DNA from 3 places in the Pseudomonas sp. LB3P58 genome. Region 2 is predicted to be linked to each of the others. Evidence: predicted binding sites of a transcription regulator. Region 2 holds the regulator's gene; each other region holds the start of a gene.

Region 1 (9,619 bases), 4.8 Mb from region 2:
GGTCCTGACGCAGAAACGAGCGCAGCGCCTGGGCGAAATCCATTCCCTGTTTGGGATTGACGCTGACCTGGTTGATGCCCTCCATGTTGATCTCAACCGGGTCTTCGGCGGTGGAGATGTTGATGTCCACGGTGTTGAGAATGTTCAGCCCGGTGTAGAGCGACACGGTCTTGCCCGAGCCGGTGGGCCCGGTCACCAGAATCATCCCCTGTGGCTGCTTGAGGGCGGCCATGTACAGGTCTTTCTGATCGGGCTCATAGCCGAGGGCGTCGATGCCCATTTGGGCGCTGGACGGGTCGAGGATCCGGATCACCACTTTCTCGCCCCACAGGGTCGGCAGGCTATTGACCCGAAAGTCGATGGATTTGCTCTTCGACAGGCGCATCTTGATCCGCCCGTCCTGGGGCCGGCGCCGCTCGGAGATGTCGAGGCTGGCCATGACTTTCAGCCGCGCGGCGATGCGATTGGCCAGGTGAATCGGTGGCTTGGCGACTTCACGCAAGATACCGTCGGTGCGCATCCGCACGCGGTAGGTTTTTTCGTAGGGCTCGAAATGCAGGTCGGAAGAGCCGCTTTTGATCGCGTCCAGCAGCATCTTGTGGACGAAGCGCACCACAGGCGCGTCATCGGCATCCTGTCCGGCGATGGCGTCCTGTTGATTGTCATCGATCGACTCGATGTCCACACCATCGAGGTCAACGTCGGCCATGTCTTCCAGGCCGGTGCCTTGGGTATCGAAGAATTTTTCGATGGCGTCGCTGAGCTTGTCGTCCTCCACCAGGATGGCTTCAGTATTCAGCCCGGTGCTGAACTGGATGTCATTGATGGCTTGCTGATTGCTCGGGTCGGAAACGCCCACAAACAACTTGTTGCCGCGCCGCCAGAGGGGCAGCGCGAGATGCTGGCGAATCAGCTTCTCGCTGACCAGACCCTTGGGTTGGACTTCCTTGTCCAGACAGTTGAGGTCGAGCAAGGCCATGCCGAAGTGTTCCGAAGCGATCTCGGCGACCTGGCGACTCTTCACCAGTTTGTTCTGCACCAGATAACTGACCAGGGAGATTTTGTTGCGTTGGGCTTGCTGATACGCCTGTTGCGCGCTTTTGTCAGTGAGCAGCTCGGCCAGGACCAATTGCTTGGCCAGACCGCTAAGGGCGATGTCATTCATTGGGATACCGGACGCAGACAGTTCATGACTTATAGCCTAGTCAAGGGAAGGAACCAAACCAGCGGCGTTCAGGTGACAAAAAGTGTCAGATAGTGCGGATTCTGGGGGTAGGAAAGGGCGTTGCACTCGGCTCACGTCCCGGCCAACAGGGGGCGCGGCGCTTGGCATGGGCTGTGCTGCGGCTAGTTCAGATCATGAGATTTCGACTCATGCATGGAGCTTGTCTATGAAGACTCAAAAAGGTTTTACCCTGATCGAGCTGCTGATCGTGGTGGCGATCATCGGGATTCTGGCGACGTTTGCGTTGCCGCAGTACTCCAAGTATCAGGCCCGGGCCAAAGTCACGGCCGGCCTGGCTGAGATCAGCGCGTTGAAAGTGCCTTTCGAAGACATCATCAACCAAGGCACCGATCCCACCCTCGCCCTGATCGGTGGTACGGCGACCACGGGTAATTGCACGGTTACGGCGTCGGGTACCGCCACTACCGGTGCGGGTACTATTGGCTGCACGATCCTCAATGCACCAGGACCAGTACTCAGTAAAACCATCACGCTTACGCGCACACTCGCCGGTGGCTGGACCTGTGCCACCACGGCTTTACAAGAGTACGCTCCTAAAGGCTGCACCGGCGCCTGATCTACATTACCAGGCATAGCCAATGCCCCGCGTTTCACGACGTGGGGCATTTTTTGGTTCGCTGTTCGGGGAAAAATCGAGTAATTGAGAAAACTTCCAACAATTCATGGCCTTAGGCCTGCGGAAAAACCCGCAACTTGCATGTCGATAATTTCGAAGTCATGCATTTTGCATGATTTCGAAAATCAGGTGATTTTGTAAGCTATTGATTTATATGTATTTGTTGGTTGTCTCAAACTTGGCACAGCGTTCGCACTATCTCCAGTAACCCTGCTGACAAGACACGCAGCAGACTTTATGAAAAACAGGAGTTACTCGTATGAAGAAGTTCGCTATCGCTGCCGCTACTGCTACCGCGTTGACCCTGACCATGGCCAACGTCGCATTTGCACAGACCACCCAAGCCACCCAGGCTCCGATGACTCTGGCGGCGGGTGAAGTCACCAAAGCCAAAGAAGCTACTTCCGATACCTGGATCACCACTAAAGTCAAAGCCGACCTGGTGACGGAAAAAGGCATTCCTGGCACCGACATCAAAGTCGAAACCAACAAAGGCGTAGTGTCTCTGTCGTCCACCGTTGCGGTAACTGACGCTCAGAAAGCCACCGCCGTGGCGATCGCCAAGAAAATCAAAGGCGTCCAGGCGGTCTCCGCTGACGGCCTGAAAGCCGAGTAAGGCAAGACTTCTCGCCTGGACTGGGAGAAGGCGCGACAGGCGGGCCGAGCAATACGTCTGCCGCCCCAGGAGAGTTCATGCGAAAGGCCATAAGGATGTGGCCATTACAGGCCCCGGACATTCGTGTCAGGGGCCTGTTCTATTTGTGAGCGACGCAAAACCAAATGTGGGAGCGAGCTTGCTCGCGATTGCTGACTAACATTCGACACCTATGTTGAATGAAAGACCGCTATCGCGAGCAAGCTCGCTCCCACATTGACTGGGGTCTACATAAGATTGTGGGGGACTCAGTTACCGCGCTTGCTGGTGATCTGCTTCAAACGATTACCTTCAAAGCGCAGGTACTGGTACATCCCGCCGTTGGGTCCGTAGGTCCATTCCTCGACTTGAAACTCTTCCCGCCGGTTGGCGCTGCGCTTGTAGCCCAACAGATCACGGCTGACCGGTTCTCCACATTTCTGCAGCACTTCGCTGGACCTGTCCCCGACACTGACCAATTGACTGCCGCAGCGCAGGGTATCCGCCGCCGAGGCCTGACAGGCGGCCATCGCCAGAGCCAGGCTCATCAGCCATTTCGCGCACATCACTCGGCGTCCAGATGCAGCGGCGTAACCACTCGACCGTCACTTTCCGCTTCGCCGAGGTTAGCGTCGATGAAGTACACGCGGTCATCGGCCAACTGACCCTTGTCGACCAGATAATCCTTGATGCTGCTGGCGCGCTCCTGACCCAACTGACGCAACAGCACGTCGCTGGAACTCCAGAACTTGATCACGTATTCGCGCATTTTTACCGTGCGTTCTTCCTTGCCAAGATCCTTCCACTCGGCGGGCGGCTGCGTCTTCAGACGCGTGCGGTAGATCCCTTCCAGTAGCGGACCTTTCTCGTTATCCGGTACTGCCAGCAATGAAGCCTGAGCCGGCACCTTGTCACCGCGACGCTGGAGCATTTTGTAGTAGTTGTACTGGTATTCCCGTTCCAGACGTTGCTCGGCGATCAGCGGGCCATCGCTGCTGGCGGCCGCCGTGCCTTCGATTTCCAGACGCAGGGCCGGACGTTCCTTGAGGGCCTGGGACAGTTTGACCAGCGAGCCCTCGGCCTCCTTGCTCAGGTCGCTTGAACCCGGAGCAAACGACACAGAGCCCAAATCTTCCGAACCGCCGCCACTGACCAGTCCGCCAATCATTTTGAACGGTGCTGCGGCGGCTTTGACGATCAGGTTGCGCAAGGTCTGCCAGACAATCGGCATGATGCTGAACTGCGGGTTGTTCAGGTCGCCGGTCACCGGCAGTTCGATGGAAATCTTGCCGTCGACGTCCTTGAGCAACGCGATCGCCAGTTTCAGCGGCAGGCTCACGGCGTCCGGACTGTCGACTTTCTCACCCAGTTGCAGCTGTTCGACCACCACTTTGTTTTCGGCCTTGAGCTGGCCCTTGGTGATCAGGTAATGCAGGTCGAGATTGAGCCGGCCCTTGCGGATGCGGTAACCGGCGAACTTGCCGGAGTAGGGCGTGAGCGTGGTCAGTTCAACACGTTTGAAACTGGTGGCGATATCGAGGCTGGCCATCGGGTCGAACGGGTTGACCGAGCCCTTGATGGTGACCGGTGCATAGCGGTCGACTTTGCCTTTGATATCGACGCTGGCCGGTTTCGCCTGACGGCTGTCGATGGTGCCGATTTGCCCATTGAGCTGTTGAATGGCCGTGGCGAAATTCGGGGTCAGGCTGAAGTCGGCGAAGTTGGCCGAGCCGTCATTGATGGCAATGCCACCAATGTGGATGCCCAGCGGTTTTTCCTTGCTGACAGGTTTGGCGGCAGCCGTTTTGGCGCCTGAGTCGGCCGGTTGCGGGATCAGCAGATCATCGATGTTGGTGGTGCGGTCATCGTTGATCATGAAGCGCGCATAAGGCTGGAACAGGTTGACCTTGTCGATCGACAGGCTGTCGCCGTGCTGATAGTTCAGGCCTTCGAGCACCAACTGCTGCCACTTGAGGAAGTCGCGGGTTTTGAGGGTGTCGAGGGTATGCAGTTGATCTACCTGAGCACGGCCGGTGACGCTGAATGCCAGCGGCTCGGTGCTTTTCAGATCGACCGCCAGATCGCTGCCGAGCATGCCGCTGCGCAGTTCCAGACGAATGAACGGGTTGATATAGGACTGGGCGACGCGCAGGTCGATGTCCTTGGTTTGTACGTTTAACCTGGCGCTGACCGGGGCCAGATTGACGATACCGTCTGCCGTGATCTTGCCTTGCTTGCCCACGCCCGTATCGAGCTTGAGGTTGAAAGGCGAGCCATTGAGGCTGTCGAAATTCTGCAGGTCCAGGTTCAACGGGCCGACATCCAACGCTACGGCGGGTTGCGCTTTGCGGTCAGCCAGATGCACCTGGTAATTGCGCAGTTGCACGTCTTTGAGCAGCACCTGCCATGGCTTGCTCGGTGGCGCCGGGGCGGGTTTCGGTGAATCGGCGGCTGCCGGGGTGCTGGCCGGTTCGGCCTTGGCTTTGACGGCTGCTTTGGACGGTTGGCTGGCGAACAGTTTCTGCCAATCGAGTTGCCCGTCGGCCTCGAGGGCGGCCCAGGTTTCCAGTTTCTGGCTGCGGATCTTGCCGACGACCACTTGCTGCTTTGCCAGGTCGACGGTGGTTTCACTGATGTCCAGACGCTCGAGTTTCGCCAGCGGTCGACCGTCTGGTGCTTTGATCGCGAACGGCGCGATGCTGACGGCGACGTTGCTCAACAGCAGTTCGGTTTCCTTGGCCAGGTTGAGTTTGTAGTCGGTGCTGAGGCTCATGACGCCGTCTTCGAGCACCAGTGGCACCGAGTCGCGCACATAGGGCCAAAAGGATTTCATCTTGCCGTTGGTGATCTTCAGCTTACCTTCGGAGGCGATCGGGATCAGGCTGAAATTGCCGGTCCAGTCGATCTGTCCACCTGCCGGGCCGATGGCCACCAAGGTCATGTCGGCACTGTCTTCAGGCAGGGTACTGAGGTTTTTCAGTTCGAAGTCGAGTTTGTCGTAGAGAAATTCGATGGGTTCGCTGGGGCGTTGATCCTGGAAGTGCACAACACCGCCGGCCAGTTTGATCCGCTCGATGCGCAACGGGAACGGTTTGGCGTTCGGGTCGGCGGGCGTCGGCTCGCTGGCGGGGATTTTGAACAGGCCAAGCAGATTGAGCTTGCCGTCCTTGCCGAAGAGGATTTCGGTCTTGGGTTTGTCTATTTCGATATCGGACAGGTGCAGCGCCTTGGTCCAGAGGCTGTCGATCTGCAGGTTGGCGTACAGGCGTTCGAAGCCAACCTGTTCCTTACCCGGCTCGCCGATGATCAGGCCCCACAGGGTCACTTCAAGGCTGAACGGGTTGAGTTCGATCCGCTGAATCGTGGCGGGCGTCGTCGCGTAGTTGGCCAATTGTTGGTTGGCCACCCGTAACGCGATGCCCGGCAAAATCAGAAACCCCAGCAGGCTGTAGAGGGCTAGAGCGGTCAACAGAGCGCCAATAGCGCGAATCAATCCTTTGGGCATGTGTGGCTTCATCTGTCTGAATCGGAGTGCGTTGGAGTATGGCACGCGTTTCCGGTTCCGAAGTGATCAAGCTTTATAGGAATTATCTGATTTTTCGGACGAATCTCAGAGTTGCAGAATCAGGGTTTTCAGCGGCGGCTGCTCATCCATTGACGGAAAATCGCCGCCCGGTTTCATCACTGTCCACTCGCGCACCGGCCGGCCGGCTTTCTCTGCACAACGCAAAACCTGATCGCGCCAGTCGTCCATGCTGACTTTTGCCAGGTTGTTGCAGCAGATCAACACGCCATTGTCGGCGGTGGTCAGCAATGCCGGCTTCAGCAGGCTCTGATAGTCGCGCAGCAAGTCGACGGTGCCGAAAGCACTCTTGGCCCAGGCCGGCGGGTCCAGCAGCACCAGGTCGTACTGACGCTGTTCCAGACGCTGATAGCTCGGCAGTTTTTGCCCGCGGCGCTGGCTGATCGGCAGGCCGGCCAACTGGCGAATCGCCGGGAAATAGTCGGACTGGATGAAGTCCATGGTCGGCAACTGGGGATTGAGCAGGCCGTTCTCACGGCCGACGGCCAGGTTGCCCTCAGCGAAGTCGAGGTTGCAGACTTCGCTCGCACCACCGGCCGCTGCACTCAGGCCTACGCCACAGGTGTAGGCGAACAGGTTCAGCACGCTTTTGTTTTTGCTGTGCTGCTTGACCCAACCGCGCGTGTTGCGCAGGTCAAGAAACAGCAGCGGATCCTGGCCGGCGTGGCGGCCGCGAACCCGGTAGTTCAAGCCCCATTCGTGACCGATCAAGTCTTGCAGGGCGGCCTCGTCGGCGTGGTAGACGGTGTCTTCACGGTCGATACGCGAGTTGCCCCGGGAGCGATCGTTGTAGACCAGCAGCGTTTCGAGGCCCAGGTGCTGATTGATGGTGTCGTGCAGTTGCAGCAGCGCATCTCGTTCCAGCGACTGGTGAAAGCTTTGCACCAGCAATTGCGGGCCGTAGCGGTCGATCGTCAGGCCGCCAGCGCCTTCCTGGCTGCCGTGGAACAGGCGATAGCAATCGGTGCCTTGCTGATGCAGTTCGGCCAGCAGGTCCTGACGACGATCGAGGGCGGCGCGCAGCGCCTGATTCAAGGAAGACATGCTGGGCGCCTTGCAGGAGGGAATTTGGCGCGGGAGTTTAACAGCTTGGGCCGGAACCGAGGTGATGCCATCGCGAGCAGGCTCGCTCCCACAGAAAATCTCTATTGTTTGAAAATTTATGCTCGACACAAATCCACTGTGGGAGCGAGCCTGCTCGCGATGCTTTTGGGGGCAATCAGGTCAACAACCCCATCCGTCGTTTGGCCCGGTGCACCGAGCCGTTACGCACCGCCCAACGCATCATCGGCACGCTGCGATTGATGCTGGCGCGGATCAGCTTGCGTTGCAGCGGGCTCTGGCTGACGCCCAGCATGTCACTGGCCCAGTCCGGCAGCAGGTCGATCCCGGCCTTCATCATCAAACCGCCGAAAGGTCTGGCCAAACGGCTGGGGGACGGGGCGTTCAACAACAGCCGTAACACCTCTCGACTGCGCTCATCGCACAGCAGCTGTGGGCGAACTCGTTCAAGGTAATCGGCAATTTCCTGCCGCGAACGCGGCACGTCACGGGCGCCGAGCCGTTCGGCGACCAGCGCGATTTCCGCGTAGTAACGGTCCTGATCAGCAAGGGAAAGGTTGGGGTTGCGGTAACGCAAATGGGCCGCGAGGAAGTTGCTGACTTCGGCCACGTGCACCCAGGTCAACAGATCGGGATCGCTGGCGGCGTAGGGCCGGCCATCCGGTGCCGTGCCGGTCACTTGCAGGTGGATGGTGCGGACTTTCTCGATCAGCCAGTCGGCGTCCTTTCGCGAACCGAAGGTGGTGCCGGAAATGAACTGCCCGGTGCGGCGCAGTCGACCGATCATGTCCTCGCGGAAATTCGAATGGTCCCAGACCCCGGCCAGGGCCAGTGGATGCAGTGCTTGCAGCATCAGGGCGCTGATGCCGCCGATCAGCATGCTGCTGAAATCGCCATGCACTTGCCAGCTCACCGAATCGGGGCCGAACAGGCCGGGATCACCCTTGGGGTTTTCCAGGTCGAGCTTGCCCAGAGACAGCCCGGTCAGGCTCATGATCTGGGTTTCGATGCGGGTTCGAATGAATTCCATGGCGGCTCAGTGACGGAAAAGGAGGCGCGGCCATTAACGGCCGCGCAGGCTTTTGAAACAAGCGATTATTGGTTCAGGCGTTTATCGACCAATTCCTGGACCACGCTCGGGTCAGCCAGGGTCGAGGTGTCGCCCAGGCTGTCCAGTTCGTTGCAGGCGATCTTGCGCAGAATGCGCCGCATGATCTTGCCCGAACGGGTTTTCGGCAAGGCCGGCGCCCACTGGATCAGGTCCGGTTTGGCGAAGCTGCCGATTTCCTCGCTGACGTGAGCCAGCAATGCTTTCTTCAGTTCGTCGCTGGGCTCGGTGCCGTTCATGGGGGTGACGAAGGCGTAGATGCCCTGACCCTTGACGTCGTGCGGGTAACCGACCACCGCCGCTTCGGCGATGCTGTCGTGCAGCACCAATGCGCTTTCCACTTCCGCGGTGCCGATGCGGTGCCCGGAGACGTTGATCACGTCGTCGATGCGCCCGGTGATCCAGTAATCGCCATCCTCATCGCGCCGGGCACCGTCGCCGGTGAAGTAGTAACCGGGGTAGGGCTTGAAGTAGGTGTCGACCATTCGTTGCGGGTCGCCGTAGACGCTGCGGATCTGCGCCGGCCAGCTGGACTTGATCGCCAGCACGCCGCTGCCGGCGCCTTTGATTTCCTTGCCCACTTCATCGAGCAGCACCGGTTGCACGCCGAACATCGGTTGCGTGGCGCAGCCGGGTTTGATCCGTTGAGCGCTGACCAAAGGGCTGAGCATGATGCCGCCGGTTTCGGTCTGCCACCAGGTATCGACGATCGGACAACGCTGTTCGCCGACGGCATTGAAGTACCACTCCCACGCTTCCGGGTTGATGGGCTCACCGACACTGCCGAGTAATCTGAGGCTCGCGCGGGAAGTTTCCTTCAACGGTTCGGGGCCTTCACGCATCAGGGAGCGCAGGGCGGTCGGGGCGGTATAGAAAATGTTCACATGGTGCTTGTCGATCACCTGCCAGAAGCGCGAGCTGCTCGGGTAGCTCGGCACGCCTTCGAAGATCAGCGTGGTCGCGCCATTGGCCAGCGGACCGTAGACGATGTAGCTGTGGCCGGTGACCCAGCCGACATCGGCGGTGCACCAGAAAACTTCGTTGTCGCGGTAATCGAGCACGTACTTGAAGGTCATCGCCGCTTGCAGCAGATAGCCGCCGGTGGTGTGCAGCACGCCTTTGGGTTTGCCGGTGCTGCCGGAGGTGTAGAGGATAAACAGCGGGTCTTCGGCGTCCATCGGCTCAGGTGGGCAATCGTCGCTGACGTCACGCAGCGCCTGGTGATACCAGATGTCCCGGCCCTCGACCCAATCCACTTCGCCCTGAGTGCGCTCGACCACGATGACGGTGCTGACGTTCGGGCAACTGTGCAGCGCCTTGTCGACCTTTTGCTTGAGCGGCACGACTTTACCGCCGCGCACGCCTTCATC
Region 2 (9,619 bases):
GAAGCCTTGCAGCGCCAGCACCATGCCGATGAATACCCCGGAGACCACGATGATCACCAGGGACATTACGCCCACCGAATGCAGTTGCTTGATCAGCAAGCCAAAACCGCCGCCAATGCCCCCACGGCCAAGCAAGGCATGAAACAGGAATATCGCCGAACGGCCGAACACCCCCAGCACGTCAATGCCAGAGTGGCCGAACCGGCGAACCCGTTCTATTAGTGAAATCTTGCGCATCAACGCTGCCCCAGAAGATCTGCGCGGTAATCCGTCGCTGGAAAGTGATAGGCGACCGGACCGTCGGGCTCGCCTGTCATGAATTGACGGATGCGTGGCTCCTGCGAGTTCATCAGCTCCTCGGGAGTGCCCTGCCCCAACACCTGGCCTTCGCCGACGACATAGATGTAATCGGCAATGCTCGCGGTCTCGGCCAGGTCGTGGGAGACCACGATACTGGTAATGCCCAGCGCATCGTTGAGCAGGCGGATCAGACGCACCAGCACACCCATGGCGATAGGGTCCTGGCCGACAAAGGGCTCGTCATACATGAGGATCTGCGGATCGAGGGCGATCGCCCGGGCCAGCGCGACGCGACGTTTCATGCCGCCGGACAACTCGTCAGGCATCAGGTCGATGGCGCCACGCAAGCCCACAGCCTGCAATTTGAGCAGGACAATGTCCCGGATCATTTCTTCCGGCAGTTCGGTATGGACGCGGAGCGGAAAGGCGACGTTCTCGAACACATCGAGATCGGTGAACAGTGCGCCACTCTGAAACAGCACGCCCATGTGCTTTCGCGCATCGAACAGATCACTGCGCGACAGTTTCGGCAGGTTCTGTCCATTGACCCAGACTTCGCCTTTGGTGGGCCGCAACTGTGCGCCCATCAGCCGCAACAGCGTAGTCTTGCCACACCCGGAAGGCCCCATGATGCCGGTGACCTTGCCGCGCGGGATGCGTATATCGACGTTATTGAAAATGCTGCGCGTTCCGCGCTTGAAGGACAGTCCCTTCAGCTCGACCGCGTAGGCTTTATCGGCACTCATCTAAACTCCTTGCGATGCAGCCTCTCACTCGGACGCCTGACTTTCTGGCGAAAGCACATACCTCCCGGGCAGGCCGAACTGGCGGCGAACTATATCACCGCAATGGCCAAGCGCCCAAGGCCCAAGCCGGGCCATGTTCAGCAACATGACGGGGTAAAAGCTTATATTTAAGGGTATTCGGTAACCGGCAATGACAAAGCGCGACGAACTTGCGTGAGGGTTTTGATCATTACCGCTATAATCGCCGCCTTTTCATCAGGCTATACGATTTCTGACATGAGCCAATCCAGCGACCTGATTCAATCAGCACAACGCACCATCCGCCTCGAACTGGAAGCCGTACAAGGCTTGTTGCCCCGTATCGACGCAGATTTCGTACGCGCTTGCGAGATGATTCTGGCCAGCAAAGGCCGCGTAGTCGTGGTCGGCATGGGCAAATCCGGGCACATCGGCAACAAGATCGCCGCCACCCTGGCCAGCACCGGCACCACGGCCTTTTTCGTGCACCCGGCCGAAGCCAGCCACGGCGATATGGGCATGATCACCCGCGACGACATCATCCTGGCGCTGTCGAACTCCGGCTCCACCAATGAAATCGTCACCCTGCTGCCGCTGATCAAGCGCCTGGGCATTCAATTGATCAGCATGACCGGCAACCCTGACTCACCGCTGGCGAAGGCTGCCGAAGTCAACCTCGACGTGCACGTCGAGCACGAAGCCTGCCCGCTAAACCTGGCACCGACCTCGTCGACCACTGCCGCGCTGGTCATGGGCGACGCCCTGGCCGTTGCGCTGCTGGAAGCCCGCGGTTTTACCGCTGAAGATTTCGCCTTTTCCCACCCCGGCGGCGCGCTTGGCCGACGCCTGCTGCTGAAAGTGGAAACCGTCATGCACGCCGGCGCAGAGCTGCCCCAGGTGCAACGTGGCACGCTACTCAAGGACGCCTTGATGGAAATGACCCGCAAGGGCCTGGGCATGACCGCGATTGTGGAGGCCGACGGCAAACTGGCCGGGATCTTCACCGACGGCGACTTGCGCCGCACCCTTGACCGGACCATCGACATCCACCATACGACCATCGATGAGGTCATGACTGTTCATGGCAAGACCGCCCGGGCCGATATGCTGGCAGCCGAAGCCCTGAAAATCATGGAAGACCATCGAATCAACGCGCTGGTAGTGGTGGACAAGGAGGACCGTCCGATCGGCGCCTTCAACCTGTCCGATCTGCTGCGCGCAGGAGTAATGTGATGAGCACCGACCTGCTGCAACGCGGCAAGAACATCAAACTGGCGGTTTTCGACGTCGATGGCGTACTGACCGACGGACGCCTGTACTTCCTCGAAGACGGCAGCGAATTCAAGACATTCAACACCCTCGACGGCCAAGGCATCAAGATGTTGATGGCAGCCGGTGTGCAGACCGCTATCATCAGCGGCCGCAAGACCCCGGTGGTCGAGCGACGAGCGAAGAACCTCGGTATTCCACACGTGTACCAGGGGCGCGAAGACAAACTGGTGGTGCTCGACGAGCTTCTTGCCCAACTCAACCTAAGCTATGAGCAAGTTGCCTATCTCGGCGACGACCTGCCGGACCTGCCGGTGATTCGCCGCGTCGGCCTGGGCATGGCGGTGGCAAACGCTGCCAGTTTCGTCCGTGAACACGCCCACGGCATCACCCAGGCCCGCGGTGGCGAGGGTGCCGCTCGAGAATTCTGCGAATTGATCCTGCGCGCGCAGGGCCGCCTTGATGCGGCAAACGCCGCGTACCTGTGAGCCAACTATGCTGAGCAAAAAGTTTCGCAAATTCCTGGTGTTCGGTTGCATCGCAGCGATATTCGCGGCGGTCGGCTACTGGAACATCAGCCCGGAACGCTTCCTCGATCAGCCGGTGGCAAAGATCGATGAAACCGCGATCGACTATTACGCGATCAACGCCCACAGCGTGCAATACCTGCCGGACGGCAAACTGCAATACGAAATGACGTCCGACAAGGTTGAACACCTGAAAGCCACCGAAGTGACGCTGTTGACCAATCCCGACCTGAACATGTTCCGCGGCACCGAGTTTCCGTGGCATATCCAGAGCGAGCACGGCGAAGTGAATCCCGACGGCACCCAGGTCGAACTGATTGACTCGGTGCGCATCACGCGCTTCGACGAGAAAAACCGCAAGACCCTGATTACCAGCACCCGCATGACAGTGTTCCCGCAGCAGCAATATGCGCAGACCGAGCAACCCGTTAGAATCGACGGCGCTGGTGGTGTGTCGACTGGCAAGGGAATGAAAGCGTATTTGAAAGAAAGCAGGATACACCTGCTATCTAACGTAAGAGGACAGTATGAGGCTCGTTAAAACCCTCCCTATTTTGCTCGGTCTGAGCGCAGCACTGGGAAGCGTGAGCGCCTGGGCTCTGCCGACCGATCAAGCGCAGCCTATCCGCATCCAGGCCGACGACGCCCAGCTGGACGACAAGAATGGCATTGCCACCTATAAAGGTGACGTGATCATCACTCAGGGCTCGATGATCGTTAAAGGCAATACTGTGACCATCACCCGCACCCCGACCGGCGACATCGACGTGGTGACTTCGGTGGGCAACCTCGCCTATTTCGAGCAAATGCAAACCCAGGGCGACACCAAGCCCGTTCAGGGCTGGGGAGTGACTATTCAGTACCACGCCTCGCAAAACCGCGTTGTGCTGATCGACAAGGCGAAAGTCATCGACAAGGACAACAACGTCACCCAAGGCGAGAAAATCGTCTACGACACGGTCAAAAAGCTTGCGAGCGCCGGTCGCGCGACGGGCAACAAGGTCACCGAGTCGCGTCCGCGCATCGACATGGTGATCCAGCCGAAGAAGAAAACCGACGAGCAAAAGGCCCAGTAATGGCAACTCTGAAAGCTCAGCATCTGGCCAAGAGCTACAAGAGCCGCCAGGTCGTGCGTGACGTCAGCCTGTCGATCGACAGCGGTCAGATCGTCGGCCTGCTGGGTCCCAACGGCGCCGGCAAGACCACCTGCTTTTACATGATTGTCGGTCTGGTACAGGCCGATCAGGGCCGCGTACTGATTGACGACATGGATGTCAGCCACCAGCCTATGCACGGTCGTGCGAAGGCCGGCATCGGCTATCTTCCGCAAGAAGCATCGATCTTCCGCAAACTCTCGGTAGCCGACAACATCATGGCGATCCTCGAGACCCGCAAGGAACTCGACAAGGCCGGTCGTCGCAAAGAGCTGGAAAGCCTGCTGCAGGAATTCCACATCAGCCACATCCGCGACAACCTCGGGATGAGCCTGTCCGGTGGTGAACGCCGCCGCGTGGAAATCGCCCGGGCACTGGCTACCAACCCGAAATTCATCCTGCTCGACGAACCGTTCGCCGGCGTGGACCCGATTTCGGTGGGCGATATCAAACAGATCATCTATCACCTCAAGGCCAAGGGCATTGGCGTGCTGATCACTGACCACAACGTCCGTGAAACCCTGGATATCTGCGAAACCGCCTACATCGTCAACGATGGCCAGCTGATCGCCGAAGGTGACTCTGCCACCATCCTGGCCAACGACCTGGTCAAGGAAGTGTATCTGGGCCATGAGTTCCGCCTGTAAGCACTGAGGTGTCTGGCTGGTTGCTCGGGCGCTTGTCTCGATAAAAAATCAACATTTTTTTATTGTTACAGCGCTCTAGGCAAACGCTGCAGTTTCGGGCATATAATTTGCTTATGTTTGGCGCTCCGGCGCCCTGTAGTGGATGGCGCATGTGCGCCGGCGAATAAGGTGTTAAGCCCCTGCCATGAAACCATCGCTAGTCTTGAGAATGGGCCAGCAGCTGACGATGACACCGCAGCTGCAACAGGCCATCCGCCTGCTCCAATTGTCGACCCTGGACCTGCAACAGGAAATCCAGGAGGCCCTGGAGTCCAATCCGATGCTCGAACGCCAGGAAGAAGGCGACGACTTCGATAACGCCGACCCCTTGGCCGACAAAGCCGAACAGCAACCCAACGTCGACATTCAGGAACCCTCCTATCAGGAAACCGCCCCGACGGTTGATAACCTCGAGGAAGGCGACTGGAACGAGCGCATCCCCAACGAACTGCCCGTCGATACCGCGTGGGAAGACGTCTACCAGACCAGCGCCAGCAGCCTGCCGAGCAACGATGATGACGAGTGGGATTTCACCACCCGTACATCGGCCGGCGAAAGCCTGCAAAGCCACCTGCTGTGGCAACTGAATCTGGCACCGATGTCCGACACTGATCGCCTGATCGCCGTGACCCTGATCGACTGCATCAACAATCAGGGCTACCTGGACGAAACCCTCGAGGAGATTCTCGAAGCCTTCGACCCGGAACTGGACATCGAACTGGACGAAATCGAAGCCGTCCTGCACCGCATCCAGCAATTCGAACCCGCTGGCATCGGCGCCCGCAACCTGGGCGAATGCCTGCTGCTGCAATTGCGTCAGTTGCCCGCCAAGACGCCTTGGCTGGTCGAGGCCAAACGCCTGGTCACCGATTACATCGACCTGCTCGGCAGCCGCGATTACAGCCAGCTGATGCGTCGCATGAAGCTCAAGGAAGACGAACTGCGCCAAGTGATTGAACTGGTGCAGAGCCTCAACCCGCGCCCAGGCTCGCAGATCGAGTCCAGCGAAGCCGAATACGTCGTTCCCGACGTGATCGTACGCAAGGACAACGAGCGCTGGCTGGTCGAGCTGAACCAGGAATCCGTGCCACGACTGCGGGTCAACGCTCAATACGCCGGTTTCGTGCGCCGCGCCGACACCAGCGCCGACAACACCTTCATGCGCAATCAGTTGCAAGAGGCCCGCTGGTTCATCAAGAGCCTGCAAAGCCGCAACGAAACCCTGATGAAAGTAGCCACTCAGATCGTCGAGCATCAGCGCGGTTTTCTTGAATACGGCGACGAAGCCATGAAACCGCTGGTCCTGCATGACATCGCCGAAGCGGTGGGCATGCACGAGTCGACGATTTCACGGGTGACCACGCAGAAATTCATGCATACCCCACGGGGCATATATGAACTGAAATACTTTTTCTCCAGCCACGTCAGCACCTCCGAGGGCGGTGAATGCTCGTCCACGGCGATCCGCGCGATCATCAAAAAACTGGTTGCCGCGGAAAATCAGAAAAAGCCGTTGAGTGACAGCAAGATCGCTGGTTTACTGGAGGCACAAGGCATTCAGGTGGCTCGCCGCACCGTCGCCAAGTACCGCGAATCCCTCGGGATCGCGCCTTCGAGCGAACGTAAGCGGTTGATGTAGAGCCACGCCACAGCGTTCCAGTGGCAGGCATTTCTGCCTGCCGCTTTATGCACTGGCAACGAAGGAGAAGCTGTATGCAAGTCAACATCAGTGGACACCAACTGGAAGTGACCGAACCTCTTCGCACCTACATCGGCGAAAAACTCGAACGATTAGAGAGGCATTTCGACAAAATCACCAACGTGCAAGTCACGATGACGGTCGAAAAGCTCAAGCAGAAAATCGAAGCCACGCTGCATATTCCCGGCAATGAAGTGGTCGCAAACGCGGAGCATACCGATATGTACGCGGCGATCGACGCACTGACCGACAAGCTGGATAAACAACTCAAAAAGCATAAGGAAAAGACCCAAAGCCTCCTCCAGGGCGCGACCGGTCGTTAACACTCCCAACCCATGATCCGACTTGAAAGCATCCTGACCCCCGGCCGTTCCCTCGTGAACGTGCCGGGCGGCAGTAAAAAGAAAGCCCTCGAGCAAATTGCCAACCTTATCCACAAAGAAGTGCCGGATCTGGAGATGCAAGATGTCTTCGAGGCTCTGATTGCCCGTGAAAAACTCGGCTCAACCGGTTTTGGCAACGGCATCGCCATTCCCCACTGCCGCCTGAAGGGCTGCACCTCGCCCATCAGCGCCCTGATGCACCTTGATGCACCCATTGATTTCGACGCCATCGACGGTGCCCCGGTTGACCTGCTGTTCGTTCTGCTGGTCCCGGAAGCCGCTACCGATGCGCACCTGGAGTTACTGCGCCAGATCGCCAGCATGCTCGACCGCAAGGAAGTGCGCGAAAAACTGCGCAGCGCCCCGAGCAATGAAGCCTTGTATCAGGTTGTCCTGGACGAGCAAAACGGTCATTAATCATGCGCTTGATCATCGTCAGTGGCCGCTCCGGCTCAGGTAAAAGTACCGCACTCGATGTTCTCGAGGACAACGGCTACTACTGCATCGACAACCTGCCCGCCGGCCTGCTGCCGGAACTGGCCGAACGCGCGTTGATTCACACCGAGCTGGCACAACCGCTGGTTGCCGTATCCATCGATGCGCGCAACTTGCCGAGTCACTTGTCGCGGTTTCCCGAACTGCTGGAAGAAGTGCGCAGCCGGCATATCCAGTGTGATGTGCTTTATCTGGACGCCGACGAAGAAACCTTGCTCAAACGCTTCTCGGAAACCCGCCGTCGTCACCCGCTGAGCAATGCCAATCGCTCGCTGGCCGAGGCCATCAACGATGAGACCGCCCTGCTCGGGCCGATTGCCGACCTCGCCGATCTCAAAGTAATCACCACCAACCTGAACCTGTATCAGCTGCGAGATACCATCAAGCTGCGCCTGCTGAACCAGCCCGAACCCGGTACGGCGTTCCTGGTGGAGTCTTTCGGCTTCAAGCGTGGCATGCCGGTGGACGCTGATCTGGTGTTCGACGTGCGCTGCCTGCCGAACCCTTACTGGAAGCCAGAGTTGCGCGATCAGTCCGGGCTCGACCAACCGGTTGCCGAGTACCTGGCGGCACAGCCGGACGTCGAAGAGATGTTCCAGGACATATCCACCTACTTGTTCAAGTGGCTACCACGCTTTGCCGCCAGCAACCGCGCTTATGTCACCATTGCCATTGGCTGCACCGGCGGCCATCACCGCTCCGTCTACCTGACCGAACGTCTGGGCCAGGCCCTGCAAAAATCCCTGAAGAATGTCCAGGTTCGCCACCGCGACCTCAGCTAAAGGATTCACACCGCGATGCCTGCTCTGGAAATTGAAATCATCAACAAGCTGGGCCTGCATGCCCGCGCTTCTGCAAAATTCGTTGGCGTCGCCGGTGAGTTCAAGGATTGCACGATCAGAGTAGGACGCACGCCGGAATCCACGGTCGACGGAAAAAGCATCATGGCAATGATGATGCTCGCTGCGGGCAAGGGCACCAAAATCCACCTGAGCACCGAAGGTGAACAAGCTGATGAGGCGCTGCAGGCATTGGTGAATTTGATCAATGACTACTTCGGCGAAGGCGAATAACGCTCGCCTAAGCGAGCGCTGTATCCATCACCATCATCAAGCAAAACCCGATCAGCAACCCAAGACTTGCAAGCTTGTCGTGACCATTGCGGCGCGACTCGGGGATGACTTCATGGGTGACCACCAGCAACATTGCCCCGGCCGCCAGCGCCAACCCCAAGGGCAACAACAATTCGGCCAGGCTCACTAGCCAGGCGCACAACAACGCGAAGAGCGGCTCGACCAGACCTGACGCAGCACCCATCAGGAACGCCTTGACCCGCGACATCCCTGCCCCGGCCAATACCAGCGCGATCACCAGACCTTCCGGCACATCCTGCAAGGCGATGCCCATGGCCAGGCTATCGGCGTCGGGCATGCCACCCCCCGCCGACACACCGACCGCCATGCCTTCGGGGATGTTGTGGGCAATGATCGCAAACACAAACAACCAGATTCGCGGCGGGATGACCGGTCGCTCCAGCGTGCCTACGAGCATTTCCGGCGACGCACCTGACACCTTGCGATCAACCAGGAACAATCCGAACGCACCCAGCATGATGCCGAAACTGATCAGTCCGCTGGCCGCCCAAGGCGTCAGCCCCAGGTATTCAGCGGCAGAGATCCCCGGAACGATCAACGAAAACGCTGTCGCCGCGAGCATCACCCCGGCCCCAAAACCGAGCAGCGTATCGCTGACCGCCTGAGGCATCCGTCGAATCACCAGCACGGGCACCGCGCCCAAGGCTGTACCCAGAGCGCAGATCGCCCCGCCTTGCAGCGCGCGCAGCAGTTTCGGCTCGAGGTCCAGCCACGCCAAGCCTTGGGCAACCATTAACGTCATGCCTGCCAGCAGTAACAGCGATCCGAATGCGTAACGAAACATTCGTCCACTTCCGATCGCCAGTGTTTCAGTGCCCATAGCCAGCCTTGGATTGTTTTTGCAGAAGTCTTAAACCAGTGCAGCCTGATAGCGCGTAGCGACTTCAGGCCAATTGATCACGTTGTAAAACGCGTTGATGTATTCCGGGCGACGGTTCTGGTATTGCAGGTAATACGCGTGCTCCCAGACATCCAGGCCGAGGATTGGCGTATTACCGTTCATCAATGGACTGTCCTGATTGCCGCTGCTTTCAACGACCAGCGTCTTTTGCGGCGTCACACTGAGCCACGCCCAGCCGCTGCCGAAACGAGTCAGCGCGGCTTTGGTGAAGGCTTCCTTGAAACTGCTCAGGCCGCCCAGTTGCTCATCGATCGCCTCAGCCAAGGAACCTTCAGGATTGCCGCCGC
Region 3 (9,619 bases), 800 kb from region 2:
CAAGACTGGATAGCAAATCGTCCACATCGTCCTGACCGGACACAACGTCTTCTCTTTTATCGGCATGAATCTGCGGACCTTCACCCTGAGAGAGATGTTTTTGCGGATCTTTTTCTGCCAGCATCGCTTCACGGTCATGTTCGATGCCCGCAAAGCGGTCCACCTGACTGGCCATAAGCACGAGCTTGAGCAGGTTGCTTTCAACTTCGGTGACCAATTGGGTCACGCGCTTGATCACCTGACCGGTGAGGTCCTGGTAATCCTGAGCGAGCAGAATGTCGTTGAGGTTGCTCGACACAACGCGATTGTCTTCGCTGCTGCGTGTCAGGAAACCGTCGACTCGCCGGGCCAGCTCGCGGAACTCTTCAGCCCCGACTTCGCGACGCATGAACCGTCCCCAGTCGGTGCTCAAGGCCTGGGCTTCGTTGCTCAGGCCGTTGACCAGCGGCGTGGCGTTTTCCACCAGGTCCATGGTGCGGTTGGCAGCCGCCTCGGTCAGCTTGACCACATAACCCAGACGCTCGGTGGCATCCGTGATCTGCGAGACTTCCTCGGCTTGCGGCATGTGCGGGTCAATCTGGAAATTGACGATCGCGCTATGCAGCTCGCGAGTGAGCTTGCCCACTTCCTGATACAGGCCACGGTCACGGGTCTGATTGAGCTCATGGATCAGTTGCACAGCGTCGCCGAACCTGCCTTTTTCAAGGCTTTCGACCAGTTCGACCGCGTGTTTTTTCAGAGTCGATTCGAAATCGCCCTGTGAAGACTCGTTATGCTCCATAGCTCCCCCGTGGCGCAGTGGCTTCGCACATCAACCGATGCGTTCGAAAATCTTCTCGATTTTTTCTTTTAACGCCTGGGCCGTGAAGGGCTTGACCACATAGCCGTTAACACCGGCCTGGGCTGCCTCGATGATCTGCTCGCGCTTGGCTTCAGCGGTCACCATCAGCACCGGCAGGTGCTTGAGCTTTTCATCGGCACGCACGTGGCGCAGCAGGTCGATACCGGTCATGCCAGGCATGTTCCAGTCTGTTACCAGAAAGTCGATGCTGCCGCTGTTGAGAACCGGAATGGCAGTAGTGCCATCGTCGGCCTCGACCGTGTTGGTGAACCCAAGGTCACGCAACAGGTTTTTAATGATCCGCCGCATCGTTGAGAAGTCATCAACGATGAGGATTTTCATGTTCTTGTCCAATTCGACCTCCAAGCAGTCTTAAACGCGCCCAGCACCTGGACGCGCCATTTCAATCAATCCGGCAAAGCACTCAATGACTGTCTGGAGCACAACAGATCGGGACCGGTACGGTTCAACACCCCACCCGCCGCGTTCGCAGTGTCCCCACACTGCCTTCAGCGCGCTCGCCACTCCCCCAAACGCCCCCGCAAACGGGCCGCGCACTGGCTGTGTAACTGGCTGACCCGAGATTCGCTGACCCCCAGGACCTCACCGATTTCCTTGAGATTCAACTCTTCGTCGTAGTACAGCGCCAACACCAGTCGCTCACGCTCCGGCAAATTGGCAATCGCGTCCGCCAGCGCCGCCTGGAAGCGTTCATCTTCCAGATCGCGTGACGGCTCGAGATGAGCACTGGCGCCATCCTCGTGCAGCCCTTCGTGTTCGCCGTCCTGCAACAGATCGTCGAAACTGAATAGCCGGCTGCCCAGGGTGTCGTTCAAAATCCCGTAATAATCGTCGAGACTCAATTGGAGTTCGGCCGCAACCTCGTGATCTTTAGCGTCACGGCCGGTTTTAGCTTCAATAGAGCGAATTGCGTCGCTGACCATCCGGGTATTGCGGTGGACCGAACGTGGCGCCCAGTCCCCCTTGCGTACTTCATCGAGCATCGCGCCACGGATTCGTATGCCCGCGTACGTCTCGAAACTCGCGCCTTTGCTGGCGTCGTATTTGGTCGACACTTCAAGCAGGCCGATCATCCCGGCCTGGATCAGGTCTTCGACCTGGACACTGGCTGGCAGACGCGCCAGCAAGTGGTAGGCAATGCGTTTAACCAGTGGCGCGTAACGCTCGATCAGCTCGTACTGCGCGTCACGTGCCGACTTCTTGTAGAGGTTGTAGCCACTGGCTGTCATAGCACAGGTCCTGCGGTTTGTTGCACGAGGCGCTCGACGAAAAACTCCAGGTGCCCACGCGGGTTGGCAGGCAGCGGCCAGGTATCGACCTTCTGTGCAATGGCCTTGAACGCCAGTGAGCACTTGGACCGAGGGAAGGCTTCGTAGACGGCGCGCTGCTTTTGCACTGCCTTGCGCACACTTTCGTCGTAAGGCACCGCGCCGACGTATTGTAAGGCGACGTCAAGGAAGCGATCCGTGACCTTGGTCAACTTGGCGAACAGGTTGCGACCTTCCTGCGGGCTCTGGGCCATGTTGGCCAGGACGCGGAAGCGGTTCATGCCGTAATCGCGGTTCAGCAGTTTGATCAGTGCGTAGGCATCTGTGATCGAGGTCGGTTCGTCGCAGACCACCAGCAAGACTTCTTGCGCTGCGCGAACGAAACTGACGACCGACTCACCAATACCCGCAGCGGTGTCGATCACCAGCACGTCGAGGTTGTCGCCGATATCGCTGAACGCCTGGATCAGGCCGGCGTGTTGCGCCGGGCTCAAATGAACCATGCTCTGTGTGCCGGACGCGGCCGGGACGATGCGAATGCCGCCAGGGCCCTGCAACAGTACGTCGCGCAGCTCGCAGCGGCCTTCGATCACGTCGGCCAAAGTACGTTTGGGTGTCAGTCCCAGAAGGACGTCGACGTTCGCCAGCCCCAGATCAGCGTCCAGCAGCATGACGCGCCGGCCGAGCTCAGCTAGAGCCAGGGACAAGTTCACTGACACGTTAGTCTTCCCGACGCCACCTTTGCCGCCGGTCACCGCGATCACCTGTACGGGATGCATGCTGCCCATGAATTTTCTTTACCTTGTCTTACTTAGACGGAGGCCACATTACTGGCTGCGCGTTCACTAACTGAACAATGCATGGCAGACCATCGATGTAGGTACAAAAACTGTTCATTAATACCTCAGCCAACCTGCTTGGTCGGGCTGTGGTAAATATCAGCGAACATGTCAGCCATGGCTTCTTCGCTGGGTTCTTCTTGCATTTGCACGCTGACGGCGCGACTGACCAACTGATGACGACGCGGTAGATGCAAATCATCCGGAATCCGCGGGCCATCGGTCAGGTAGGCCACCGGCAATTCATGACTGATGGCCAGGCTCAACACCTCGCCCAGACTTGCCGTTTCATCCAGTTTAGTCAGGATGCAGCCAGCGAGCCCACAACGCTTGTAACTGTGATAAGCGGCCGTTAGAACCTGTTTCTGGCTGGTGGTTGCCAGGACCAGGTAATTTTTTGATTTGATGCCACGACCGGCCAGGCTTTCGAGCTGCATGCGCAGTGCCGGATCGCTGGCCTGAAGGCCCGCGGTATCGATCAGCACCACGCGTTTGCGCAGCAAAGGCTCCAGCGCCTGCACCAGCGATTGGCCCGGATCGACATGCGTCACCGACACATTGAGGATCCGGCCCAACGTCTTGAGTTGTTCCTGAGCACCAATTCGATAGCTGTCCATGCTGACCAGCGCGATATTCTGCGCGCCGTACTTGAGCACGTAACGGGCCGCTAGCTTGGCCAGGGTGGTGGTCTTGCCCATGCCGGCAGGGCCGACCATGGCAATCACGCCGCCCTCTTCCAGAGGCTCGACTTCCGGTGTGGCGATCATCCGCGCCAGGTGTGCCAGCAACATGCGCCAGGCCTGACGAGGTTCTTCAATATCGGTAATCAGCGCCAGCAAATCGCGCGACAACGGGCCGGACAGGCCGATGCGTTGCAGGCGACGCCAAAGATTGGCCTGGGCCGGACGGCTGCCTTGCAGCTGATTCCAGGCCAGGGAGCCGAGTTGCACTTCCATCAGTTCGCGCAGGCTGTTGAGTTCGAAACGCATCGAGTCGAACGCCCGTGGGTCGACGCCACCGGAGGCAGGTGCCGCAGCCGGTGCAGGACGGCGGGGTTCGGTGTAGGTCGGCTCGATCAGTGGCTCGGCGGCGGTCAGCGGCAAGCCGGCGAACAATTGGCGATTGGTGGACTTATCGCTCTCGCCATCGCTGCGCAGGCTCAGTTCAGCCTGGGCGGTGACGATCCGCGATTGGGTCTTGCGCAGTTCATCTTCGAGCTCCATGTTCGGAACGCGCGGAGCCAGCGCCGACAACTTGTAATCCAGGGCAGCCGTCAGCTCGACACCACCGGCGATCCGGCGGTTGCCAATGATGGCGGCATCAGCGCCCAGCTCATCACGAACCAGTTTCATGGCCTGACGCATATCGGCGGCGAAAAAACGCTTAACTTGCATAAACCACTACCTCAGCCGTTGGGCCCTACTGTCGCAACGATGGTCACTTGCTTGTTGTCAGGAATTTCCTGGTAAGCCAACACATGCAAACCCGGGACTGCCAATCGGCCGAATCGCGACAGCATCGCGCGAACCGGACCGGCTACCAGCAGAATCACCGGCTGACCTTGCATTTCCTGACGCTGCGCCGCATCGATCAACGAGCGTTGCAGCTTCTCAGCCATGCTTGGCTCCAGCAGAACGCCCTCTTCCGAGCCTTGTCCTGCCTTCTGAAGACTATTGAGCAATATTTGTTCCAACCTTGGCTCCAGCGTGATAACTGGCAGCTCCGACTCAGTCCCTACAATGCTTTGGACGATTGCGCGGGATACGCCGACACGCACCGCGGCCACCAGCGCGGCAGTATCTTGACTCTTGCTGGCGTTGTTTGCGATAGCTTCGGCAATGCTGCGAATGTCCCGTACTGGCACCTGTTCGGCCAGCAAGGCTTGCAATACTTTGAGCAACTGCGACAGAGACACCACACCCGGCACCAGCTCTTCGGCCAGTTTTGGCGAGCTTTTGGCCAACAATTGCATGAGTTGCTGTACTTCTTCGTGACCGATCAACTCGCTCGAGTGCTTGTACAGAATCTGGTTCAAGTGGGTTGCCACTACCGTACTGGCATCGACCACGGTGTAACCGAGGGATTGTGCCTGGGCACGCTGGCTGACTTCGATCCAGACCGCCTCCAGACCGAAAGCCGGATCTTTGGCGGTAATGCCGTTGAGCGTACCGTAGACCTGCCCCGGGTTGATCGCCAGTTCGCGGTCCGGGTAAATCTCCGCTTCGGCCAGGATCACCCCCATCAGGGTCAGGCGATAGGCACTCGGCGCCAGGTCAAGATTGTCACGGATATGCACGGTCGGCATCAGGAAGCCCAGGTCCTGGGACAGCTTCTTGCGCACACCCTTGATCCGCGCCAGCAACTGACCACCCTGATTGCGGTCCACCAGCGGAATCAGCCGGTAGCCGACTTCCAGGCCGATCATGTCGATCGGAGTGACGTCGTCCCAGCCAAGCTCCTTGGTTTCCTGAGCGCGAGCCGGTGATGGCAGCAGTTCCTGCTGACGCTTGACCTCTTGCAGGGCCTGAACCTTGACCACGTTCTGCTTCTTCCAGAACAGGTACGCGCCGCCAGCCGCCAGGGCTGCCATGCTGAGAAAGGAAAAGTGCGGCATGCCGGGCACCAGCCCCATGACCGCCATCAGGCCAGCAGCTACCGCCAACGCTTTGGGCGAGGCGAACATCTGGCGATTGATCTGCTTGCCCATGTCTTCCGAACCGGAAGCACGGGTCACCATGATCGCTGCAGCTGTAGATAAAAGCAGTGATGGCAATTGCGCCACCAAACCGTCACCGATGGTCAACAAGGCGTACACCCGACCGGCATCGCCGAAGGTCATGCCGTGCTGGAAGATACCGACCGCCATGCCGCCGATCAGGTTGATGAACAGAATCAGCAGGCCGGCAATGGCATCACCGCGAACGAACTTGCTGGCACCGTCCATGGAACCGTAGAACTCGGCTTCCTGGGCCACTTCCATCCGGCGCAGTTTGGCCTGGTTCTGATCGATCAGGCCGGCATTCAAGTCGGCGTCGATGGCCATTTGTTTACCGGGCATCGCATCGAGGGTGAAACGCGCACTCACCTCGGAAATCCGCCCGGCACCCTTGGTCACCACGACGAAGTTGATGATCATCAAAATCGCGAAGACCACGATACCGACCACGTAGTTACCGCCGATCACCACCTCGCCGAAGGCCTGGATCACCTTACCCGCAGCAGCATGGCCGTCCTGACCGTGGAGCATCACCACCCGCGTGGAGGCCACGTTCAGCGCCAGTCGCAGCAACGTCGCCACCAGCAGAATGGTCGGGAACACCGCGAAATCCAGCGGCCGCAAGGCGTAAACACAGACCAGCAAGACGACAATCGACAACGCGATGTTGAACGTGAAGAACACGTCCAGCAGGAACGGCGGCACCGGCAACATCATCATCGCCAGCATGACCAGCAGCAACAACGGCACACCCAGATTGCCCCGACTTAAGTCGGCAACGTTTGTGCGAGCACTGTTGAGTAACTGAGAGCGATCCACCGGTATTCCCCGTTCCTTTAAAGCAAACTTTTTGACGCCTGAAGCAGGCGCAGAGCCGCTACTGCAAGAAGCCTTCCAACTTTTGCCAAGGCAGGAAATAGAGGGATCTATTGAGCTTTTGTAACAGCTGTCGAGCGTTCGAGGCGGGATCGCGCTCTACGAACTCCTCGCAAGGTTTTACGACTGCTTCGCAGCCGGACGCAGCCTCGCAGGCTCGACAGCTGCTACAAAAGGGATTAACGCGCCGTCAGAATCTGCTCTTTGTGGATCGGACCGAAATGAAGCGCCTTGCCGACCATGTACCGTGTACCTCTATGCATTTGAAGACCTTCTACCGCGACAAAATCCTCCTCAGCGTAACCGAGCACCACGATGGTTAAAGGTGCCTTCTGACCAGAAAAGTCGTGCCCCTGCATGAGGTTAAGCGCCCATTGAAAGGGAATGACCGGCAGATCTTCGACGTTGATCTCACGCTTGCTCTCCCAACGAAAGTCCTTGCGCGCGACAACGTGCAAACGGCCATCGACCACACTGAATTGGGGTTTGTGATAACGCTCCTCCAGCCCTCCACTTGACCACTGATCCATGTAATAACGGGGGGACGTGAAGACATCGAACAACGCGCGGTTATCACCAATATTGCCAGCAGCACCGAAGAAGTAATTGTATGCATAGTGGTAGCCGAACCCGTCCAGTTCGGGGCGAATCGCATTGATAGGGTTGCTCAGATAACCCGGAATATAGGCATTGGCCATCTGCACAAAATGCGTAAAGTCCAGCGTCATGTCGAACGTAGCCGAGTAACTGATCGTGCGCTCGAGCCGATCCTCCTCCAGGACTCCCGAAACAAATTCCAACGCCATCCCTTGAAGCTTTCTGTATTCACGCTCTGCCATGACCGTAACCTCAAATGCCTGAATGAACGCCCATCCATAGTGATCAATCGACTCATTGAACGACCATAGCAAGGACATCGAACGGGAGAATTCCCAAGGCCATGACAACGCTTAAGAGGAAGTGTGTCTACTGTCAGAACTACCAGGTACACAGCGTTTTCAGACGGACGGTGGCGCTCAGGAATCGCGCCGCAAATCCGGCGGAATCGGCAAATCGTCCTTGAGCGGATCCGGGCGTTTGCCCTTGCCGGCACGGTGCTGGCGGATCTGGTAGACGTAAGCCAGTACCTGGGCGACGGCAAGGTAGAGCCCGCCAGGGATTTCCTGATCAAGTTCGGTGGAGTAGTAGATCGAACGCGCCAGTGCCGGCGACTCAAGCAGCAGCACTTCGTTGGCCACAGCGATTTCACGGATCTTCAAGGCCAGGAAGTCGCTGCCCTTGGCGATCAGCATCGGCGCCCCACCCTTGTCTGGATCGTACTTGAGCGCTACGGCGTAGTGGGTCGGGTTGGTGATCACCACATCGGCGTCGGGAATCGCCGCCATCATCCGGCGCTGGGACATGTCGCGCTGCAGCTGGCGAATCCGTTGTTTAACCTCTGGCTTCCCTTCCTGATCCTTATGCTCGTCACGCACTTCCTGCTTGGTCATCAGCAGTTTCTTGTGGCTTTCCCAAAGCTGCACCGGCACGTCCACCGCTGCAATGATGATCAGCCCGCAGGCCATCCACAAAGCGCTCCAGCCCACTACTTGCAGACAGTGGATGACCGCAAGCTCCAACGGCTCGTGCCCAATGCGCATCAGGTCGTCGATGTCCGACAACAACACCTTCAGAGCCACCGTCAGGATGATTAAAAACTTCGCAAACGCCTGGAGCAGGTCCACCAGCGCCTTCGTCGAAAACATCCGCTTGAGGCCGGCGGCAGGATTCATCCGACTGAACTTCGGCGCCATGGTGCCAGCCGAAAAAAGCCATCCACCCAGGGAGATAGGCCCAATCAATGCAGCCAACACCAGGGTAATCATGATCGGCTGGATCCCCAGCAAAGCAATCAGCCCTGAGTTCATGAGGTAGGTACTCATGGAGCGCTGATCGAGGATGACTTCACGCGGCAGGGAAAAATTCATCCGCATCAGATCCATCAGATCCTGCGCCAACGCCCCGCCGAAAATCAGCAGCGCACCGGAACCGGCCAACATGATCGCCAGCGTATTGAGTTCCTTGGAGCGCGCAATCTCGCCCTTCTCACGGGAATCAGTTTTACGCTTCTCCGTGGGGTCTTCTGTTTTGTCCTGACCGCTTTCGCTCTCAGCCATGACTCAGCGCGCCTGTGCCAGTTCGCGTAAAAACTGCAAGGCCTCGGAGGCCAGCGGTTGATACTGATTGAGAATGTCTGCAAGCCCCACCCAGAGGATGTACATCCCGAGCACCAGGGTCAGCGGGAAGCCGATGGAGAAGATGTTCAGCTGCGGCGCCGCCCGGGTCATGATGCCAAACGCAATGTTGACCACCAGCAGCGCGGTGATCGCTGGCAGCACCAGCATTAAAGCAGCCCCGAAGACCCAACCGAGTTTGCCGGCCAGCTCCCAGTAATGATTGACCATAAACCCGCTACCGACCGGAAGCGTGGTGAAGCTTTCGGTGAGGACTTCGAACACCACCAGATGGCCATTCATCGACAGGAACAACAACGTCACCAGCATGGTGAAGAACTGCCCGATCACCGCTACCGACACGCCGTTGGTAGGATCGACCATCGACGCGAAGCCCATACCCATCTGAACGGCGACAATTTGCCCGGCGACCACGAAGGCCTGGAAGAACAGCTGCAAGGAGAAACCCAGCACCGCACCGACGAGGATCTGCTCGGCAATCAGCAGCAGCCCGCTCAAGTCCAGCGCATTGACCGGCGGCATCGGCGGCAGGCCAGGAGCGATGACCACGGTAATGGCCACTGCGAAAAATAGACGGACCCGCCTGGGCACCAGGGTCGTACCGAAAACCGGCATGACCATCAACAACGAACCGACGCGAAACAGCGGCAACATGAACGCCGCCACCCAGGTACTGATCTGGGTATCGGTCAGCTGGAGTAGCGACATGGTTTAGCCGATGACCTGAGGAATACTGCCGTACAACTGCAGGATGTATTCCATGAATGTCTGCACCAACCACGGACCGGCGACGATCAGCGTCACCAGCATCACCAGCAGGCGCG

Evidence for each region. Region 2 encodes sigma-54, which starts transcription at its own class of promoters, with help from an activator protein. Its sites were predicted from a motif close to ANTGGCATNNANNTTGCTNT; they were not measured.
Region 1: ACYZTZ_RS23580 (pilin) is a predicted target of sigma-54. The motif match lies at 1,326-1,345, and genes of this name have one in related genera.
Region 3: flhA (flagellar biosynthesis protein FlhA) is a predicted target of sigma-54. The motif match lies at 6,524-6,543, and genes of this name have one in related genera.

Annotation. Positions count from the first base shown of each region.
Region 1 is NZ_JBUBVE010000001.1:5,057,226-5,066,844, reverse strand. It holds gene pilB (type IV-A pilus assembly ATPase PilB) at 1-1,165, opposite strand, end outside; gene ACYZTZ_RS23580 (pilin) at 1,392-1,802, shown strand; gene ACYZTZ_RS23575 (BON domain-containing protein) at 2,122-2,478, shown strand; gene ACYZTZ_RS23570 (DUF2845 domain-containing protein) at 2,766-3,062, opposite strand; gene ACYZTZ_RS23565 (DUF748 domain-containing protein) at 3,062-6,013, opposite strand; gene ACYZTZ_RS23560 (class I SAM-dependent rRNA methyltransferase) at 6,107-7,123, opposite strand; gene ACYZTZ_RS23555 (oxygenase MpaB family protein) at 7,299-8,171, opposite strand; gene acs (acetate--CoA ligase) at 8,237-9,619, opposite strand, start outside.
Region 2 is NZ_JBUBVE010000001.1:299,810-309,428, reverse strand. It holds gene mlaE (lipid asymmetry maintenance ABC transporter permease subunit MlaE) at 1-237, opposite strand, end outside; gene ACYZTZ_RS01360 (ATP-binding cassette domain-containing protein) at 237-1,046, opposite strand; gene ACYZTZ_RS01355 (KpsF/GutQ family sugar-phosphate isomerase) at 1,323-2,297, shown strand; gene ACYZTZ_RS01350 (KdsC family phosphatase) at 2,297-2,821, shown strand; gene lptC (LPS export ABC transporter periplasmic protein LptC) at 2,829-3,401, shown strand; gene lptA (lipopolysaccharide transport periplasmic protein LptA) at 3,388-3,936, shown strand; gene lptB (LPS export ABC transporter ATP-binding protein) at 3,936-4,661, shown strand; gene ACYZTZ_RS01330 (RNA polymerase factor sigma-54) at 4,846-6,339, shown strand; gene hpf (ribosome hibernation-promoting factor, HPF/YfiA family) at 6,414-6,722, shown strand; gene ptsN (PTS IIA-like nitrogen regulatory protein PtsN) at 6,735-7,199, shown strand; gene rapZ (RNase adapter RapZ) at 7,202-8,059, shown strand; gene ACYZTZ_RS01310 (HPr family phosphocarrier protein) at 8,075-8,350, shown strand; gene ACYZTZ_RS01305 (ZIP family metal transporter) at 8,358-9,251, opposite strand; gene ACYZTZ_RS01300 (superoxide dismutase) at 9,282-9,619, opposite strand, start outside.
Region 3 is NZ_JBUBVE010000001.1:1,102,649-1,112,267, reverse strand. It holds gene ACYZTZ_RS05170 (protein phosphatase CheZ) at 1-781, opposite strand, end outside; gene ACYZTZ_RS05165 (chemotaxis response regulator CheY) at 812-1,183, opposite strand; gene fliA (RNA polymerase sigma factor FliA) at 1,351-2,091, opposite strand; gene fleN (flagellar synthesis regulator FleN) at 2,088-2,918, opposite strand; gene flhF (flagellar biosynthesis protein FlhF) at 3,035-4,363, opposite strand; gene flhA (flagellar biosynthesis protein FlhA) at 4,375-6,504, opposite strand; gene ACYZTZ_RS05140 (hypothetical protein) at 6,741-7,400, opposite strand; gene flhB (flagellar biosynthesis protein FlhB) at 7,578-8,717, opposite strand; gene fliR (flagellar biosynthetic protein FliR) at 8,721-9,503, opposite strand; gene fliQ (flagellar biosynthesis protein FliQ) at 9,507-9,619, opposite strand, start outside.